Regions from separate parts of the Paenibacillus sp. FSL H3-0457 genome, predicted to be linked through region 2. Evidence: predicted binding sites of a transcription regulator. Region 2 holds the regulator's gene; the other holds the start of a gene.
What was found. The regulator LexA, encoded in region 2, represses DNA repair genes until DNA is damaged. The targets are predictions, from matches to a motif close to CGAACATATGTTCG.
Positions count from the first base shown of each region.

Region 1: the regulator LexA is predicted to act here: its motif matches at 8,898-8,911, upstream of MHH25_RS16455 (DNA polymerase IV).

Region 1 covers NZ_CP150283.1:3,724,523-3,735,439, reverse strand. The annotation lists gene MHH25_RS16515 (amidohydrolase family protein) at 1-137, shown strand, start outside; gene MHH25_RS16510 (ester cyclase) at 270-689, opposite strand; gene MHH25_RS16505 (zinc-binding alcohol dehydrogenase family protein) at 814-1,812, opposite strand; gene MHH25_RS16500 (ABC transporter permease) at 1,816-2,442, opposite strand; gene MHH25_RS16495 (ABC transporter ATP-binding protein) at 2,439-3,209, opposite strand; gene MHH25_RS16490 (glycine betaine ABC transporter substrate-binding protein) at 3,223-4,128, opposite strand; gene MHH25_RS16485 (ABC transporter permease) at 4,140-4,796, opposite strand; gene MHH25_RS16480 (helix-turn-helix domain-containing protein) at 4,934-5,290, shown strand; gene MHH25_RS16475 (radical SAM protein) at 5,487-6,320, opposite strand; gene MHH25_RS16470 (hypothetical protein) at 6,417-6,809, opposite strand; gene MHH25_RS16465 (hypothetical protein) at 6,920-7,288, opposite strand; gene MHH25_RS16460 (YolD-like family protein) at 7,290-7,637, opposite strand; gene MHH25_RS16455 (DNA polymerase IV) at 7,634-8,872, opposite strand; gene MHH25_RS16450 (chromosome condensation regulator) at 9,328-10,215, opposite strand; gene MHH25_RS16445 (fructose-1,6-bisphosphatase) at 10,406-10,917, opposite strand, start outside.
Region 2 covers NZ_CP150283.1:4,034,252-4,045,168, forward strand. The annotation lists gene MHH25_RS17835 (extracellular solute-binding protein) at 1-572, opposite strand, end outside; gene MHH25_RS17840 (carbohydrate ABC transporter permease) at 629-1,501, opposite strand; gene MHH25_RS17845 (ABC transporter permease subunit) at 1,514-2,476, opposite strand; gene MHH25_RS17850 (HAD family hydrolase) at 3,033-3,824, opposite strand; gene MHH25_RS17855 (hypothetical protein) at 3,853-4,362, opposite strand; gene MHH25_RS17860 (DUF896 domain-containing protein) at 4,488-4,697, opposite strand; gene MHH25_RS17865 (LysM peptidoglycan-binding domain-containing protein) at 4,793-5,170, opposite strand; gene lexA (transcriptional repressor LexA) at 5,468-6,094, shown strand; gene MHH25_RS17875 (aldehyde dehydrogenase) at 6,200-7,501, opposite strand; gene MHH25_RS17880 (bZIP transcription factor) at 8,934-9,572, shown strand; gene MHH25_RS17885 (hypothetical protein) at 9,902-10,213, shown strand; partial or broken gene MHH25_RS17890 (fibronectin type III domain-containing protein) at 10,397-10,752, opposite strand.

The sequences.
Region 1 (10,917 bases), 310 kb from region 2:
GTCTACATGATCGTGGCCGGATTACCGAAGGTGCACGTGCTGATCTTATTCTTATAAACGGTGATCCGATCACTAATATTTCAGATACCTTGTCAATCAAATCCGTGTGGTCCAATGGTTCGCAAAAACTAGGCTAAAACTAGTAGTTTATATTTCCTAATTGTAAAATCACTAAGAAGAGGGAGTGCAAAATGCAGTCCCTCTTCGACTTTAATCTATTTTCCCAAATCTTAATTTTTTGGAACGATGCCCAGATCAATGAGAGGTAATTATGCTTTTGGAATTGCCCCTATTTGTTGAAGCAAGCCAAGCATATCGGGTTGACCATACTCTTCAATAATTTGGCCATTAGAGATCCGATAAATATTCATTGCATTTACTTCGATTTTTTTGCTCGTTGGTGGAAACCCGAGAAACTCTCCGTCTTGTGTGCCCTTCATGACAAAATGAGCTGCTATTAGATCCTCTTCTGCTACCAGCTCCTTAACAGTCCATTGTATATCGGAAAAACCAGATCTCATCATATGAATTATGGAGAGATAACCACTTGGACCATTCATTGGTTCTTTTTGCATAGGTACATAAAAAACAGCATCTGGAGAAATCAATTCTTCAGCAAGTTCCTTGCTTGCCGTATTAATGAAGTTCGTGAAACGGTGCATTAATTGTTTGTTTTCTGTAATCGTCATATTTAAACCCCTTTCTATTTTCGTGAGCATATGCCTTCACTTAAATTTTATCGCTACTTTAGATAATTGGTAAGTAGGCACCTTTTTGTTATATAGGCACCTTTTTGTAACTATTATTTTATCTCTAGGTTGCAGAGAAGTTATCATTCGTCTCTACAATATCATTGGATATAACGATCTTACCGTTTGCGGTGTTACTTTCCATTAAAAGATGTGCCTTTCCAATCTCCTCGAGTGTAAAGACTCGAGCAATAGGTGGGACTATACCATGTTTTTGGATATGCTCAAATAAAGAGATCAGTGTACTTTCTTTGATAACTTCACTGGTGAACGCTGTAAAATACACACCTGTGGGTATATCCACTAAAGGTTCAAAGGCATCAAGAGTCCATTCATTTCCTAATATTCCTGACATGCAACATATCCCTCGTTCTGAGATGAATTGCAAGGACTCCTTTACTGTCGTTGTACCAACCAACTCTAGAACCTTGTTTACCCCATTTGGAGCAATAGCATACACCTGTTCTCTCAAATGCTCATTATCGAGCAGTGCATAGTCTGCTCCAGCTTGTTGGAGAAGTGCAAATTTCTCTTTGTCTCGAGTCGTTGATATAACTGTTGCTCCTACACTCTTAGCTAGCTGAAGTGCTGCTAAGCCTACGGAACTTGTCCCACCACGAATAAGCAGCATCTCTCTTGAAGTCAATTGAAGACATTCAAATAAGGATGCATACGCGGTATAATACATTTCCGGTATCGCTGCAAGTTCAGTCCATTTCATATCGCTAGGAATAGGATACACTTGGTCCGAAGGTATAAGTGCATATTCAGCATAACTTCCGTCAAATGCACGGCCTAACCCTCCCATTAATGAAGCGACGGTAGTTCCCTTTATAAATGTGCTATCTGAAGGGTCTTCAATCTCCCCTACGCATTCGATCCCAATAATACGCGGGAATTGAACGGATGGTGAATGCCCCTGTCTAGTAAACATTTCGGAGCGATTTATTCCAAACGCCCTGATTTTTACAAGTACCCACCCAGGTTTGACTGGAGGAATAGGTACTTCTGTTATCTGTAGTTCTTGTGGGGTACAGACCCTTTCCAATATAACTGCCTTCATTATTTATCTCCCCGATCTCAAATGTATTTGTTTCTCAAACAGCATGAATATTGCGTTCGTCACAATGGCAAGTCCTGCTGACAATAAGCCCCCCCACAAAATTTTATCGATATTCATGGTCCGTAATCCATCATTTAATATCGTACCTAGCCCTCCTGCATTAATGAAGGCAGCGATGGTTGCCATGCCAATGGTTGTTACCGAAGCAAGTCGAAGGCCTGTAAACAGAGGCTTGATTGCCAAGGGTACCTGGACCTGAAGTAAGATCTGAAATCGGCTCATACCGACCCCTGTAGCAGCTTCAATAACAGATGGTTCAACATGATTCAAAGCTGCAATGAACTGACGTAGAAGGATATATTGGTTATAGGCAATGAGCACGGTAATGGCTGTCGTTTTCCCCAATCCGGTCACAGGGATCATTATTGCAAACAAAGCCAAGCTCGGAATAGAATACAAGATTGAAAACATGTAAATGAGTGATCTAGATACCTTATCAGAGGCCAGAGCTAAGATGGTTAAAACGATTGCAATGATCACAGAGAGCAGCATGGTCAGAATGAGGATCTCCACATGCTCCAATAATGCTTGTACCAACTTATCCGGATGTTTAATGGCATAGTCGATCATTTTAAGTTCCCCCAGAAGCGTTCTTGCTCCTTCGAAGATTGAATGAGTGAGTGCACAAAATCATCTGCAGGATGAGTTACAATTTCTCTCGGGGTATCGAACTGGCAAACCTTCCCCTGATTCATAATCATAACCCTGGTTCCCATCTTGAATGCTTCATTAATATCATGAGTCACGAACAAAAAGGTTTTTTTCATTCCACCATGAATTTTCAAGAGTTCATCCTGGAGATTTAAGCGCGTAATGGCATCCAAGGCCCCAAAGGGTTCATCCAGTAGCATAATATTGGGATCGGTTGCTAATGCTCGCGCAAGACCAATTCTCTGTTGCTGTCCTCCGGACAATTGTGAAGGATAACGTCGTTTGAAGTTCTCTGAATCTAACCCAACCAAAGCTAACAATTCTTGTACCCGTTCTTCGATTTTCTTTTTGTCCCATTTCAAAAGACGAGGAACAGTAGATATATTTTGTTCAATATTGATGTGGGGGAACAAGCCTACTTGCTGAATAACATAGCCAATTTTCCTTCTAAGTTTTACAGGATCAACTCCAGCGATATCCTCCCCAAATATTTTAATAATCCCGTGGGAAGGATCATTAAGCCGATTCACCATCTTCAATAAAGTTGTTTTTCCTGATCCAGAGGAGCCGAGGATTGTAATAAACTCTCCTTCACTTATCGACAAGTTCACATGATCAACTGCAAATTCATTGGAATCTGAATATGTTTTGCTCACATCATGGAATTCGATTGCTGTTGGATTCATGTTAACGCCATCCTTATTTAATGGAATCATAAAATTCTTTTGCTACATCTTCATATTCTTCTTTGTCTACGTCCACTTTTGCGTTTAGTGCGGTTACGGTGTCTGTATCCAATACCGAACTAACCTTGTTGATCACTTCAGCGATGCCGGGGTCCGTTGAGAGCACATTATCACGGATAACAGGCGCCAAGTTATAAGGTGGCCATACTTGTTTGTCATCTTCCAATAGAGTGAACTCGTCTTTGTTCACCAACTGACCTTCAGTGGTATATGCGGGCGCGACATCAGCCTCGTTGTTTCTAAGCACTTCATATTTCAAACTGTTATCATATACTTTGGATGATTTCCAATTGAACTTGCCATACACTTTCTCTAATGCTGGAATACCGTCAGCGCGCTGGTCAACCTCTCCTTGGGAAGCAAATCGAATCTCACCGGCATGTTTTTGCAAGTCAGTAATGGTCTTGATCCCTAATTTTTGTGATACTTCCGTTCGAATAACGAGACCTGCTCCATCATTTGCTTTTGAATAATCGAGCCATGAGATATTAAATTGCTTTTTGTACTCTTCTTTGACTGTTGTATACACTTCATCCGGATCTGTCATCAAATCCATCTTCAAAACGGCCAACAAACCCGTACCTGTGTACTCTGGGTACATATCGATATCGTTATTAACAATCGATGAATGAATGATGGAACCCGCAATATTGGGAAACCGCTCAACTTGATACCCCGCGCTCTCCAAAGCCAACGCATATAGCTCCCCGACAATTAAATTCTCAGTGAAGTCTTTTGAACCAATTCGTATTGTCGATCCATTATTATTCGTTTTATTACCACATGAACTCAAAATTATGGACAAAACAAGCGTGATTGAAATGGCTAAAACTAATTTTTTCTTTATGTTCTTTTTCATTTGTGTGGACCCTACCTTTGCAAGAATTTATATCTAAACAATACACGTTCAGACAGATCTAAAATAAACCCTATACCAATAGCCAGAATCGCTACTGAAATACCACCAATTAAAAGTAAATCCGTTCGATTGAGCCCTAAACCGGTAAAAATGATCTCTCCTAATCCGCCAGCTCCAATTTTGGCAGCCAAAGTAGCGCTGGCGATAATTTCAATCGCAGCGGTTTTAATCCCTGTCAAAATCAATGGTCCAGCCACTGGAAATTGGATTTTCCATCTAATTTGTCGTTCAGACATCCCTACACCTTGTGCAGATTCAAGTAAAGACATGGACACACTTTGTAACCCGGATACTGTATTCATTAAGATAGGAGGGATTCCTAAAATAATGAGAGCGACAAGGGCCGGCTTAATTCCAGTACCCATGATAGGAAGCAACAGAAGTAAGATCGCTAGGCTGGGAACGATTCGTAATGTTTGAAATAACGAAAGGATCCATTTTTCGGAACGACCGTATTTAGTTGATAAGGTACCTAATGTAATTCCGATAAGTGTAGAACCCATCAATGCCAATAAACTGATCTCTAAATGCTGTCTCCAAGAATTCAAGAACGTTAACATATGATTCGAAAAATAGTCACTCAGTTGCATCCATAAACTTTCTTGCAAACCCCCTCCTCCTTTCATTCATTTTCATTTGCTTTTTCTATCGACAGAACTATAATATAAGCAATGTAGTGGTTTTGAAAGTAGGCACCTTTTTGTTGTATAGGAACCTAATAGTAACTATTGGAGGCGATAATGTAGTGATTCCAAAAAAAGATTTGCCGTTGTGTCCCGTCGCAACGACAGTTGGATTGATAGGTAACAAGTGGAAGTTATTGGTTATGAGGGATCTTTTGAAGGGAACTCATCGATTCGGAGAACTTCGTAAAAGTATCCCGGAGATCAGTCAGAAGGTACTCACTGAAAATTTACGTTCAATGGAAGAGGATGGAATTGTCATTCGTACTGTTTTTGCAGAAGTCCCTCCGAGAGTCGAATACAGCTTAAGTGATTTAGGAAATTCACTGAAGCCAATTATATTCTCTATGGAAACATGGGGGCTCGGGTACCAGAAACTCAATGATGAGCTTCCAAACGATATTCATCAGAGTGAATGATGTCAAATTGTTACTCCACGGTCATTTCAAAATAGAATGAATCCCTCTACATCTTTAAGTTAAATCAATGGAGGACTCATACGTCCTCCATTGACTCGTATGAGAGAGTTGATCTTCGAACACCAGTTTCTGCAATATTTCTATTGCATGAAGAAAAAACGGGCAAGATCCTCATTAAATGAATGGCTATTTAAAATCAAAATGGATATGCACTGTTTTTGGATACATGAATAATTTCAGATGGAAACCTTGCCTTAAAATATTTTTCGACTTTCAGATGAATTCTTTTCTCGTACCATTTCTCCCAGCCGTTCGCCCCAAATAATTGTGGCATCCCTAACCGCTTAGATCTCATCCCCATTTGACCATCACCAATCAATAGCGTATCAATCCAAATTCGATCAGTTATGCCTTGTAACATGTTAGCGAAATTAGGTGAAAAAGGTAGCACAGGGGAAATAGATACTTGTGTATGTATCCCTGCATCATTTATCTTTTTCAAGGCTTTAACTCGTAAATCTATTCCAGGAGCATAGGGCGAAAAAATTCGTTTCACGTCTTCGCGATCTGTCTCGATTGTCATTGAAACCATAATTCTACATTTTTCCTTTAATTTCAGCAGTATATCAAGGTCTCTGGCAACCAGCGGGCTTCTAGTTTGAATTTGAAGCGAATCTGGTGGGTTTTTATCCATTTCTTCCAATAGGCTTCTTGTAATGTTTGCCTTCTGCTCTACAGGTTGATAAGGATCTGTGGCTGATGACATGAATATACTTATGGGTTTATTTTTACGTCTTAGAAGAGAGACTTCCCTTAGATAGTTTTCTGCTGCATTTTTCTTAACATCGACCCACGATCCCCAAGGAATATCCTTAAACTTTTGAATAGGCATTTCTCTGACGTAACAGTATTCGCAAGCAAATGCACAACCCGTATAGGGATTTAGTGAATGAGTAAAACCAATATCTAGATAACCTTTTACTTCACTTAATATTTTCTTAGACACAATGTCTTTGATTTCAATTGGCATGACGCTACCATCCCCTCAATTACTTTTATGCCCACTTCTCCTCTTGCGTTTTATCTTAAAATTTCTCATGCTACTTGAAAAGTAGGCACCTTTTTATTAGATAGGAACCAGAATGTAACTATTGGGTGTTAACAACAAAACAACCGTTTTTATAAATAAAGGTAACGGCGGCTTATCTTTGGCTTGAAAATTGAAAATATCCGCAATAGGACCGTCAAAAGCAATGATGCGGTCGGTAATCGTATTGCGAGGATCGCGGAACATGACATCAAGTACTTTAAACCAATCCTTACATTGAAGCAATTGTTTCCCTACAATGATGACTTGATAATTACGTCCCGCAAGCGAACCCGGAAATTGGGCATCCTGCTGATTTTTAGACTGTCTTAAACCTTCTGCTATTCCTCCCCCTTCGCGGCTTTTCTTTTGAATGTCCTTACTGAATACAGGGGCAGATTTATAATAATGGAGTTTTTTTATCTTTGACATCCAAACATAGTTTACTCTGCCTTTTTATTTATCTTTTTTGTGATTCCCGGTTTGCCAAAAGATCTGCTCGTACTTGTTGCATCCATGAGTTAGATTCTTATTTTCTATGTTCATTTGAGCAAATCAGTAATATCAACGTTCATATGTTCGGTAAGCATTAAGGTTACATCCACTTTCACTTTGCTCCATAATAATGTCATTTTATGAATGTAACCTCTCACCGAATAATCTACCGTTAAACTCAGCTCAGATCTCACTTCATCTATGATTTTAATATGATGTTCCTTTAGCCTTTGTTTTGATTTGTACATTTCTAAAGCAATTTTCTTTTGGGTACCGTCCAAGTAGTCAACATACACAGATTTCATTTTGAAGTTTGAAGCGTATATTTTATGCTTATCTACCTCCAGAGCACCTAAAAGATAAGGGAGCTCTACCACCCTCTTCACGAGTGAAAGTTCCTCGCAAGTCTGTCGCACTTTATACGCCTCCTTCTTCAAGTTTCACAGCGACCAATTGATCAAAATCGACCCATTCAAATCCATTCTCCATTTCAATTTTGATTTTCTTTCCAAAGGTACTGACTGAAGTGACGATCCCGTGTATATACCGATTGCCTGACTCAGTAAATATTGCAAAGGTGGCTTGCAATGTATAATTGAGCGACATATCTATATTTTGTGTAATAATCTCCCACTCATCTTCATGGATCAGCGGTTTCGTTAGATAATGAACTTGAGTACGATGCTGTATAATTCGTTCTTTATGTTGAGGAAGCATCATGCGGCTCGATTCCCATAATCCATTGGCCTCCAGTTTTTTGCTCATTTATAATGCCCCCCAATTTTAGATGCTCGATCGATCGCTTGACCCGCAGCCGTAATGGAGCTCGCTCGTAAAATGGCAATGTCGCCAAATCGATCCTTAATGTCGTCCATCACCTGATCAATGGCCCGTTTCTGCTCTTGATCATCAAAAAAAGATAGTTGATATGTATCCGCGTTGGATAATTGAGATAGGGATACGCCTACACGGCGCACAGGTTGCCCATCCCAGTGTTGATGGAATATGCGTTTGGCTATCTTGCATACATCAACGGTTATGTTTGTAGGATCAGACAGTTTAACCTGCCTGTGAAAACCAGTGGGGTGGTCAAAATCCGCTCCAGACACACTCACAGATACGACACTACTCATCAGTCCCTTTTTGCGGGCTCTTCTGCATACTTCAGTGCAGATATCGAGAATAACCACTTCGATCTCCCAAGCCTCTGTGAAATCTCTAGGCAGGGTCATTCCGTTTCCAATATCTTTTTGTGTACTGTGCGTGTTGACGGTTACCGGCGAATTGTCGAGTCCATTTGCGACTCGCCAGATGACTTCTCCATTAACCCCCCACTTATTTCTTAGTTTAGAAAGAGGTGTATTTGCCAGGTCTCTAATGGTTCGGATGCCCATCTTCCACAGATGTTTTTCCATTCTGGAGCCTATCCCCCACATATCGCGGATGGGCTTATCTCCAATATGGAGGTGTAACTCCTCTTTTTTTAAGTGGAAAATGCCCCCCTCTGCTTTTTTAGCGATCATATCGCAGCATAATTTACTGATGATTTTGTTTTCACCAATGCCAGCTCTCGCGTAAACGCCTGTTTCATTATAGATTTTGTCTTGAATTTGCTTGGCCAAATCGATTGGATCATTACCGAATAGATGCATAGACCCTGTAAAATCAGCGAATAATTCGTCTATACTGTACGGTTCGACCAGATCAGTGAACTCCTCAATAATGGACATGATTTGAGTGGATACTTCGATGTATTCTTGCATGTGTGGTCTCACAATGATCAGTTCAGGGCACTTCTGAAGAGACTGCCAGAGTGGTTCCGCGGTAGATACACCCTTCGCTTTGGCTAGTGGACAAGCGGCAAGGATAATTCCAGAACGTCTTGCGGGGTCTCCCGCGACAGCTAATGGTCTATTTTTGTATTGAGGCAATTTTGCCTTTTCGACTGAAGCATAAAAGCTCTGCATATCAATGAGCATAATGGTTCGTTGCTTAGTCAACACTGTAATCACTCCTGTACTTTTAAGAACGTATGTTTGTATATATTATAAACAGAACACATGTTCCTTATGCAAGAGGTAAATATTTATAGTAGACCACGACGAAGTGATGGATTCAAATCATACTAAGTCACACCAGCTTCTCCAGCATTTGAACTCCCACCTGTAAACACAGTTTTCATTCACAAAGTTAGTTAAACAAAAACAGCCGATCACGTTGATCGGTTGCCTCCTTGTTGTTTGAGCTATCGTCTCATTGGTATATTTACTTTCACCCGGATCTACCCCCGGTTTCACATTCCAGAAGTCAAACAATGCCTCTTCCAGCACATTACAGTGCTCACACTCTACTACTCCTCTATGATATACATCCATCAAATGGGCAATAAAACCATGTTCTTGTCCCACGACAAATAACAAAAGCAGCCGACATCAGCTGCTGCTTTCGTAGTATTTTATGGTTGAATGTTACTCCATCCGCTTACATCACATTGTCCATAATCATTATCACCTACAGCAACCATCGTACCATCCGATTTCAGTCCAATTGTATAGGCACACCCCGCAGAAATAGCTCGAATTTCGTACCAGCCACGTACATCACATTGGTGATGTTTATTCGAACCCACAGCAACCATTGTACCGTCGGACTTAAGACCAACGGAATGATAACTCCCCGCTGCAACTGCTACAATATCGCGCCAACCGCTTACGTCGCATTCACCATCATTATTTCTTCCCACAGCCACTACCGTGCCATCCGATTTGAGCCCCACCGTATGAAGATACCCTGCCGCAACAGCCAATATGTCGTCCCAGTCATTTACGCTACATTGGTTATATTTATTGTTACCAACTGCTGTTACCGTTCCGTCTAATTTTAGACCAACTGTATGCCAGTCACCCGTCGTGACCGATACAATGTCGCGCCAGCTGCTCACGTTGCATTCCCCTTCATTATTTCGCCCCACCGCAACCACGGTGCCATCTGATTTAACCCCAACCGTACGGCACCAACCTGCCGAAACGGTTACTATATCGCGCCATTCACTTACATTGCATTGGTCATGCTTATTCCAACCTATAGCAGTTACCGTACCATCAGATTTAAGACCAACGGTATGGGCATTACCGGTGTTCGTAGCCATATGAACATTACCAGCCGCAACTGCGACAATATGGCACCAATCGCTTACCTTACATTGATCATATTTATTATCACCCACAGCTGTTACTGTTCCGTCAGATATAAGAGCAACGGTATGACGACGACCCGCCGCTATGGTACAGTTACGGAACCGTTTCGTCTCAAAAACCGCTTCATTCCGTGAATTGTAGTCCATATCTTTCTCCCCTCCACCAATTGAAAATCCGCCGATAGTTCAACTGTAAGTCATAAAGTTTGTTGTTAAATCGCATGTTACAAAAGAAAGGCTCGCACAGGCAGGGTATTATTAGTTCCCTGCCCAATACGAGCGTCTATGTCATATTGCACTCAAACGGTTGATCCGAATGTGTACTTTAGCAATCGTTTCATTTCATGTAGCGATAGTCTAATAGATCCTTCAAATTTGAAATTTTCTGCAACAGCTTTTCTCCGACATTGGTTTCCCTCACCAGCTTCCGCGCCAGTTCTTTGTCCACCAATCTTTTTAGAGATAACACGTCCGTTCCGTTACATAACACATCTTCTTTTGAATTAAATTTCTTGTGGGCGACGAGCTGCATGCCAAAGGAATTGTACAACAAGGTATATCCGGCAATGCCCGTTGTGGATTGATAGGCTTTGGAAAAACCGCCGTCAATCACGATCATTTTTCCGTTTGCTTTAACAGGGCTCTCTCCACTAATTTCTTTGACTGGCGTGTGCCCGTTAATGACATGTCCATGATCTGGATTCAAATCAAACTCCTGCAAGATTATTCGACAGATCTCTTCATTTTCACGTAAATGGTAGTAAGGATTCTTTCTCTCTTTATGTGCTTCTTTATCTTGGATAAAATACCGTTCAAAAGTGGTCATTTCTCTCTTTCCAAAGAGCGAGG
Region 2 (10,917 bases):
GTTCTTACGATTAATGTATAATCTGGCCATACTTCTTCATGCAGACCCGGGAGTACATAATACTTGCCATCTTCCTGTCGAAGTCCTTCGATTTCTTCTTCCAATCCCCATTTTTCCACTTTATCCTTGAAGTTGGGCATCAAATCAATATAATCACTAACGGGCAGAATCGCACCGGAAGATACAAAAGCAGATTCTTCACCAGGATAGGTCTTTGGAATAACCAGCGGTGCATCACCAGAACTGATTAGAAGAGATCTCTTCTGAGAATAGTCACTCATAGGAACAATCGTTGGCTCAAGTGTAACACCAGTCATTTCAGTCATCTTTTTGAAAAGCAACCAGTCTTTTTTGTACGGATAGGTAGGTTGATCACTATACAGTATCGATAGATTAAACGGCTCAGTCGCCTTGAATGTATCCCCTACATTGTACGTCTCCATCGCTGCCTTGGTTTGAACTTCTGTGACGTCACCTCCTGCTCCATTACCGCTGCTACATGCTGCCAGAACAACGGTCATCATTGATGCCAACACCATTTTACCAACAAACTTACGTGGCTTTTGATTCATTTAGGTTATCCCCCTGAATTTGGTTTAGGTTGACTTTGCCATAGAACTGCTACGTATTACTGTTTAACAGACCCTAACATGATCCCGGTTACAAAGTATCTTTGGACAAATGGATAGATGGTGAGTATCGGCAAGATGGTTAATACCATCGTTACTGACTTAATATTGGCAGCAATCTGTGTCAGGTTATCAGCTGAGGTTGCACCGGCAGATGCCCCACTTGTCGCTCCTGCAATCATATTGCGCAAATAAATGGTGACCGGGAACAGTTCTTTTTTGTCCAAATACAGAAAGGCTGGGAACCAGGAATTCCAATGACCTACTGCGTAGAACAGCACCATCGTTGCCATAACGGCTTTACTAAGCGGCAATATAATGCGTAACAAGATCCCGTAGGTGTTCAAACCGTCAATGGAGGCAGCTTCCTCCAGTTCTTCAGGCATATTTTCAAAAAATGACTTCATGATCAGCATGTTGTATATGCTAATTGCGCCAGGAACAACAAGTGCCCACATAGTGTTATTGAACCCAAGAGAATTAATCAACACATAGTTTGGAATCAATCCACCACTGAAGAACATCGTGAATACGGCGAACATCGTCAGAAACTTGCGACCCATCAATCTCTTTTTGGACAGTGCATATGCGAAAATAGTCGTCATAAACATGGAGATTAACGTACCTACTACAGTGTAGATAATCGTATTTTTATAATTCGTCCAGAACATGCTGTCACGTGAGATGGTCTTGTATGTCTCCACATTGAATCCTCTTGGGAACAAACTAACCTTACCCGAATTAATATAGGACTCACTACTGAAGGATTGTGCCACGACATTTAAGAATGGATAGAGCGTAATAAATACCACGAACAGCAGAAAGATGACATTGAATACTTTAAATACCTTGTAAGATCTGGATTCCTGCATGGTGCTCCTCCTTTACCATAAGCTTCTTTGTGTCAGTCTGCGTGAAATGGCATTTACGGAGAACACCAGAATCAGACCGATCAGCGATTCGAACAAGCCAATTGCGGTAGCATAACTGAAGTTACTGGATTCCAGTCCCACCCGATACAGGTAAGTGGAGATCACATCAGATGTCTCGTAGATCAGCGGATTGTACAAGAGTAAGATTTTTTCAAATCCAACAGCCAAGAAATTACCCATGTTCAAAATCAATAACGTCACAATCGTTGGCAAGATCCCTGGTAACGTTACATGAATCGTTTGCTTCCACCGATTGGCACCATCGATACGCGCAGCTTCATACAAAGAATCATCAATGGTTGTCAGTGCAGCCAGATACAGAATCGCTCCCCAACCCATACCCTGCCATACCTCGGAAGTGATATAGATTGTTCTGAACCACTCAGCCCGCTGCATAAAAGGAATATTGTCTCCGGTGAAGAAAGCCACCAGTCCATTAATGGAACCATTCACTGCTGTCAGCTGCAGGATCATACCTGCAACGATAACGATGGACAGAAAATGAGGCAGATAAGACGCGGTCTGTACAAACTTTTTGAATCGTTTACTCTTCACTTCGTTAAGCATCAAAGCAAAAATGATTGGAACCGGGAATGTAAAGAGCAATGCAAGTCCGCCCAACATCAGCGTATTACCGAATACTCTCCAGAAGGTAGGGTCTTCAATAAACATTTTGAAGTATCTTAATCCAACCCACGTTTCTCCAAATATACTTCCCCCGGGAACAAAACGTCTGAACGCAATCACATTACCAATCATCGGCCCATATTTGAAAATAAGGAGATAAATGATGGGAAGGATTAATAGTGAATACAGCTGCCAGTCTTTGCGGAACAAAGTTGCTGCCGTTCGTAATCTGCTCTCTTTACGTAAAGATGTCATGGTTAACATTGTTTTAGCGGTTTCCGACTCCATGTGTTTTCACTCCGATCCAGGACTTGATAAGTAAGAGTAATTCATGTACATTTCCCATCGTTTCTCCTCTTGTAGAGGGCAACAATTCCTTCAACTTCACCCCCACTACCAAATAGATAATTGCTAAATGTAAGCGATATCAATTCGGTGTATTATGTTGAATCACACAATCCAAGGTGCTTCACCTCATTCATTAGCACTTACTAAGTGGTGTGATTTCCAAATCGGAAGAAGATACTCTAAAATATTAAGCGCTTACAATCAATCGAAAATAATAAGCAATAACTCCCTGCCTCCATTTAATGAAGTAAGTCAAAAAGATATTGCTTTATGACAATCTAAATACTAGTCATACTAGTATGTTAGTTACATTCTAATCCAGCTTCCCTCTAATTTCAATAACTTTTAGCAAAAAAAATGGAGATCTCTTTTAACAAGGTAATTTACTCAACAAGCTCAAATAAAAAAACATTGGTAACTTCAAGAACGACATCATCGTTCATTGAAGCTTCCAATGTTTCAGGGTGCTGAGGAAAGATGTTATAACTGATTCCGCTTAGAAATTAGCAATAAGCTGATTTAATTCCGATAAATGTGTTATTTCATGGTCTGGCGCATACGCTTCATTGTTGGTCTTATGCTCACGGTTAATCCATACGGATTGGATGCCAGATGATAAAGCACCACGAATATCAGTCGTTAACTTGTCTCCAACCATCATGCTCTCTTCGGGTTTAACACCCAGTTTACTCAAAGCATGTTCAAATATCGACGGATCTGGTTTTCCTTTTCCGAAGTTACCCGAGATAATAATCTCATCAAAGAAAGGAGTCAATTCAGGTACACCATCCAACTTTTCTTGTTGCAAAGCAGGACAACCGTTTGTTAACAACAACAGTTTGTACTTGCCTTGTAACTGACGCAAGGTATCCATCGTTTCTTCGTACACATGAGGTCTGGATCTCCGTTCTACTCCAAACTGCGCAGCAAGTTGTTCAGCAAGATCTTCCCGATCTATACCCAACTTCAACAAGCCACGACGCCAGGATTCTTTACGGTAAACTGGAGCAAGCTGTTCCAACTGACGGAACTCAGGTTGATCCCCACCAGTAAAGTTAGCCCATAGGCCTTCAAACGGATTGATTCCAATCATTTTGGTAAAAGGAAAGGTTTCATATGATTCATACAGTCCACGTGCCTCATTACGAACAGCTTCTTCAAGTTCTTCTGGTTTGACCCCAGTCTCTTGCGCTGCGATTAGACAAGTCTCATGAAAAGCTTCTCGAACACTACGCTCATCCCATAATAAAGTATCATCTAGGTCGAACAAAATCGCTTTTAACGCCATTCCGATCATCTACCCCTTTATGCAATAATTACTTTTCGACGGTTTCCACGGTGATCTGGTGTGCTTTTGCAAACTTCAGCAAACGTTCTGCAATCGCATCTGTATCGTAACGGTTCAATAACTTGGTGAACACCCATCTTTTCCCGCGACTGTTATGTTCGATAACAACTGTACCTGGTTCAATTCTGAATTTGACGATATCGTCAACCCCAATTGAACGTTCACGATTACCCTTCGTCGTTATAATCCGATTACTGCTAATCTTGATGTATGGACGTCGAAGCATGAAGATGACTGCCAAAAATACGTAAAGCAGCATGGTCACCCAGTCCCAAGTTGTCATTGGAGCTTGCACAAGGAACGTGCTCATAAACAGATACAAAAAGGCGAGACCAATCAAAAATATAGGGAACAAAAGACTGCGTCCCTTAAAGACTTCTTCACCTGGTGTACCTGTGATTGGTTGACCACTTTTTTTGCGTTGCTGATTTAACTGCTTGGAATTTTTCTTAACCGTTCTCTCGAACGAACGCGACATGAGAATCCCCCTTATGTGTCTTTGTATCGGCTTACATAATTGCAAACCAACATTTCCCCCTATAAATTGCACACTCAAAATAACAGGAAGAAACCTAAATATCATAATGATATCATTAGGTTTCGTTAGTGTTTGAGTTTGCCTTGGTGGCCTTTGTCATTCTCATCATCAACAATCTCAATGGTATCCAGTTGTTGTCTGAAATTGCTGCGAATATTACTCAAATAAATCTCTCTTAGTTCGGCACGTTCAGCAAGTTCTTCCTCCGACAATCCAGTGGACTTTTGCTTACGAGCCAATTCGTTAATGCGTGCTACCAGACTATCTATATCCAAGCTTGTCCCCTCCAAAAATACAAAGTCATATTAACTTTGCCATTATAAAGGCTGCTTGTCAAGTTGACACGCGCTAACACTCATTGATGTGCATTTTATTCTGCAAATTGCGGTAGAGCTAGTACTTGTCCCACTTGGATGGATGTTGTATGAAGTTGATTCACTTTCTTAATCGCTTCTATATAAATACGTGTATCCATATTCGTCGGTTTATGTTCCAAAGAAATACTCCATAATGTTTCCCCTTGTGAAACAGCTATCTTTCCTCCTGGCAGAACATCATTCTCATTGCCGGCAAATACAGTTAAAACGGTGCTGCATCCAATAAATATAATCATAGAAGTAATGGCTACCTTTAACATCCATGAAGAAATCTTGAAACGCGCTAAAACCTTCTTGTAGTTCCCTATGTTAGACTTCACCAGTTCCGAATTCATTGGTTCATAAATGCTTTGATAAGTAGAATATCTCATTAAATCCCCGCCTCCAAACGTTTGTTCCTATCTGTTGAAATCAATATAACACGAACACTTGTTTTGTTCAATAGATTTTCAGAACAATTGTTCGCTTCTTTTTTAGAAGGAACAATATCTTATTTCAAGTACTTGTGCAAAACATTTGCAGTATTATGCTCTGACTTTTGGACAATTTCTGTTCTATAAGCTAAAAAACACTGATTTAATGCTATTTTATTTAGAACTTATGTTTGTACGAACGGAGGTTCTATGTTATAATTTTCCCAAACGTTACTAAAATGGGGTTGATACGGTATGTCGAAGATATCCAGCAGGCAGCAGGCTATTCTGGAGTTTATACGAAATGAAGTCCGGTTGAAGGGGTATCCTCCTTCCGTACGGGAAATTGGTGAAGCGGTTGGACTGGCTTCCAGCTCAACAGTACATGGACATTTGGATCGTTTGGAGAAAAAAGGTTTGATCCGACGCGACCCTACCAAGCCAAGAGCCATTGAGCTTTTGAGCCAGGAAGAATCTGAGCATTCTCATCAATTTGCTCATAGCGTTGCACGTATTCCTGTCGTTGGTAAGGTTACAGCCGGGGTTCCAATCACTGCAACCGAGAACATTGAAGACTACTTCCCTCTTCCTACACATTATGTAGGCGAACAGAAAGTGTTTATGCTTTCAGTAGTCGGAGATAGTATGGTGGAAGCTGGAATCGTTAATGGAGATTATGTTATTGTCCGTCAACAGCAAACTGCTGATAACGGTGATATCGTCGTTGCAATGACTGAAGACGATGAAGCTACAGTGAAAACGTTCTATAAAGAGAAAGATCATATTCGCCTTCAACCGGAGAATGCGACCTTCGAACCTTTACGTTTGAAACATGTTAGTATTCTGGGTAAAGTCATTGGCCTTTTCCGAGATATTCATTAATATTTAACTTGAGTAACAAAACTAGATGTAATGAAATACGAAAGAGGTTATCCTGATCAACAGGACAACCTCTTTTTTTCATGTTTATGTTATTTTAGCGGCTAATTATTCACTGCGTTTCAGAACACTTTTGTGATGCGAGAACACATCAAAGCTCTGTTGTCCGTGATATGAGCCCATGCCGCTCTCTCCTACACCACCAAACGGAAGGTAGTGTGATGTCATATGAGAAAGTGTGTCATTAATACATCCCCCACCGAAGGATACTTGATTCAGAACCTGATTCTGCAGTTGCTCATCCTGTGTGAAGAGATATAGTGCCAATGGTTTTGGCCGGCGAACAATCTCATCTAGCATAGGATTCAGGTCACTGTACGTAAATACAGGAAGAATCGGACCAAAGATCTCTTCTTGCATGACAGCTGATTCCCAGTTCACATCTCCAAGTACAGTCGGCTCAATGAGCAACTGCTCTCGTACAGAACGTCCACCAATCAGCGTTTTGCCATCTGTTAGGAATTTCGACAACCGATCAAAGTTACGCGAGTTAACAATATGCGGGAAATCAGCGTTCTGTAACACATCGTCCCCAAATTTATCTTTGATCTCTGCGCCAATCAGATTTATCAATTCGTCATGAACTTGTTCATGTACAAGCAAATAATCCGGAGCAACGCAAGTTTGGCCTGCATTCAGGAACTTACCACGAACAATACGCTGGGCCACCAGCTTCAGTTCTGCATCGTTATGGACAATAGCAGGACTCTTGCCCCCTAGCTCCAGGGTTACAGGAGTCAAATGCTCCGCAGCTGCCTTCATAACAATGCGACCAACACCTGTGCTTCCTGTGAAGAAAATATAATCAAACTTCTCTTTCAACAATGCTGTACTGGCTTCAACTTCCCCTTCCATAACGGCGATATACTCCTGAGGGAAGATCTCCTGAATCAGATCATATGTCAGACGAGATACCGCTGGTGTTAATTCAGAAGGCTTGATAACTGCACAGTTACCGGCTGCAATTGCTCCAATCAGTGGACCAAAGGCCAGTTGGAAAGGATAGTTCCAAGGTGCAATAATAAGAGCCACTCCGTATGGTTCAGGGTAAATGGTGCTCACCCCATCCGGCATAGCCGAATTGGTTGGGACTTGTTTTGGTACAGCCCATTCCTGCAGGTGTTCTAATGCAAAATCCAGTTCACCCAGAACAATGCGAATCTCGGAACCGTAAGCTTCCGCCTCTGATTTGTTCAAATCTGCCCGAAGTGCATCTTGAATCCGTTGCTGATACTTTTCAATTCCTTTTCTAAGCTGTTGAAGTGAATTAATCCGATACTCAATATTTTTAGTTTGTCCTGTATAAAAAAATGTACGTTGATCTGTCACCAGTTGTTTTGCCTGATCCATATTAACATCTCCAATTAATTATTTAAAATTAAATTGTTAAAAATTTAATTAAAGTATACCTCTTCTATATGAAACTTTCAACATACAAATGAAACATTTATTTGTATGTATTTGAACGATGGTTGGAATTTTTATAGAGTGAAAGCTAGTACTTGCTACTATGTAGTGGCTATTAGAATTTCTAAGGAAGCTTAATTTAGATTTTTTGCTTCCGACAGTTTGATGCACTGTAAGAAAGAATTCTAATCTCAGTTTCTCTTTAATAAGTTAGTAGATAAATGACAATCGTTTTGCGCTAAAACAAGCATGAAGTGATACAATTCATCAGATGGAGAGGTTTAGTTACCAAATATAAAAAAACTCCCCTTTCATTAATGAAAAGAGAGTTTTGCGGTTTACCATTATCTAAATCGACGAAAGAATGTGTTTTGTTATATAAATGTAAGCCTTGGTTACAAATAAACACAGAAATGTGGGCTGGTGAAGAAGAATTCAGGGGACATTTTTGGGCATTTTGTGGGCGCCTTTTTTTCTTATTATAATGAAGAAACTCATTTCAAATACTCATTTTGATTGCATTACTACTCTGACATTAAAAGCAATAAATTATAGCGCTGGTTAAATTAAAAATCTCCTAAACAAAATATTAAACTTATACAAATATTGTAAATTATAAGCTCGCAATTCATAAGCGATACAATCCCTTTAATTAACCGAGATAATTTCGGCTAAAGAAATCGAGCGGAACTCACCCTCTAACATCAACTTTATTTCACACCGTACAAAGTCTAATCCCACAACTACTCCTGAAATCGGCTCTTCAAAGAAAGAGTTAAATAATTTCAAATAAACCGTCTACTACTATTATAAGAGCCAACTAGTACCTAACTGGTCCGCTGTGTTTCCTGATCGTCCAAATCAGGGTTGCCGCGGCTCTCTGTGTTCAGCCATAATCAACCTGGATGTCTCACAATCCGTTATCTATCAGTCTGCTACGCATGAAAGCCCCATAATATTAGCCCAAAAATCGATGTTCCCAGAAGTTCGTGTGCGGCCTACCTTAGGACGTTCTCCCCACCCAGCCTTCTAAGATCACTTTGTAGGACATTTCAGACCATCTTCCAAATGTATAGTTTTCCGCTCCCACAAGAGCGTCAAGAGCAGCCATGACGTTCGTCTTATGTTTACCCGTTTCGGCTATAATCTCATGTATAGTAGGAAACCTACGCCGTCCACCTTTGTACTTATCTAAGATCCGGAGGACCTTTCTTTAACAATCCTTTAACATATCAATCACCTCACCAATACTATGTGAGAAAATAAGTTCGTTTTTAACATTAAATTCAGAGATATCTGCAATTATATATAGAAACATTTACCTAGGTCTGATAGACTATGTAATAAGAATATTAATAGGAGGATTATTAGTAATATGAAAATAGTACCAGGAATTTTGCTTATTTCCGCATTTTTAACACTTGCAGCTTGCTCACCTCAACCTAATGCCGATTTAAAAAGTGATGGGGTCGTCGCAAATGAAGTGGAGTCCACTGTGTCGCAAACAGAACCAACAGAAGAGTCAAAAGATGAAATAACAACAGATTCTGTCAATGAGGAACAAGAAATTACTGCAACTACAATTAAAAAAAATGATACAGTAACGATAGACGGGTATGCGGAGCTTTCAGTCTCTAAACAAAAGTTTTCTAAAAAGATTGAACCTTCAAAACCAGGTAATTTCTACACGTACTACGAATCAAAGGAAGAAGATTCTACATATTTTGCACTCACTGTAAAAGCTAAAAATTTATATACTACTGGCATTGATGCAGATGAAATAGCAAATGTCACCTTGATATATGATAATCAGTATGACTACCCTACATTCAGCACTGTTGAGGAAAAAGGAGGAGAAGACTTTACTTATAGCAACATCACTAGTGTCAATCCTCTAAAAACTACAACGTTATATTATCTAGCCGAGATACCGAACGAAGTCGCTGATAGTGATAAACCGTTAAAAGCTCTGATTAAGGTAAAAGACAATACTTTTGAATATACCATTAGATAATTAAAGGCCCTCCCACATATTTGATGGCAGGGCCATTTTTTCACATAAATTAGAACGTTCGTTCTTTAATATACAACAAAATTTCCTAGTCATTTGGACCAGTACATTTATAGTAGCATTCATGGTAGAGAGTAGTAACATCATCCCCAGTTTACTATGAAAATATTCTTAATCAGTTGGAGGAATTTTTGGAAGTTACGTTAGTAGATCTGTAGGGTGTGAAATACAAATCACAACGTGATATATGTCATAATTTTACATTGAATTATATGGTATTTTTAGAAAGTAAAGTTTTATAATTCATTCACAAAAATTTAGGAGGTATTTACATGAAAAAGAAACTAGCCACAATTGGAGCGCTCACTGCTATTGTAGCAAGTATTGCTGTTCCAGCATCACTTGCTTCTGCCTCATCTTCTGTTCAAGGTTCTGTAACTGCACAAAGTGTTACGATTCAGGCGACGCAAAAATATGTGAGATATTCAGATGCTAACAATAAGTATGGAGATGCGAAGTATGTTCCAAAGACATATACTTATGCTGATGGAGTTTGGTATGGAGTACTCAATCTAGCATCTACTACCTACTCAAACGGATTATATTACGGAAACTATGAAGGTTACGTAACGAAAATGGAGTAATTTTGTCATCATAATAAAATTCACGTATATTAAATATAACAATAATAAAAGAAGGCTTCTGAATTCAATCAGAAGCCTTCTTTTATTACAGGGACATCTAAATGACCCATCAGAATAACCGTTGGAGAATAACTACCTTTATTATTCACTTACCTCAAACGTCAGAACCCGATCATATAAGATCTAGTCCTTATTGCTCTTGAAAGGCCCTTTCTTATTTTCATGCTTGTCAATTGCATAAGATGTTTTTCTGCTTCCAGCTTGTTTTGCTTCGTACCAATCGATAAAGCTGTTAACTTCTTGCATAATCAGATCGAACTCTTTTTCTAAGCCGGTAGTCATGGTCCCACAAGGATAGCACGGTTCAGGTTCAACTGCAGGCCCTTGAGGAGTGGCAGATGCCTCATTGGAAATTCAGATTCAACACTATTAACAATAGCACTCACTCCAAAATAGTATGTAGTTCCATTAGTTAGTCCCGGAATAACGAAATTCCCAAATTGATCTTTTGTAGCTTTTACTGTTTCTGTAACTTGCCCGATTCGATTCAATAATAAATTATGTATTTTTCAACGTTCTGAGGAGCCATGTATGGCCTCCGTTTTTGTGTCCTGAATTCGTACTATTTCGGAAGTATCTACCGCCCATAATCTTAATGGATAACAGGTTATATCCTTTTAATGGAGCGCCATAATCAATGAGTT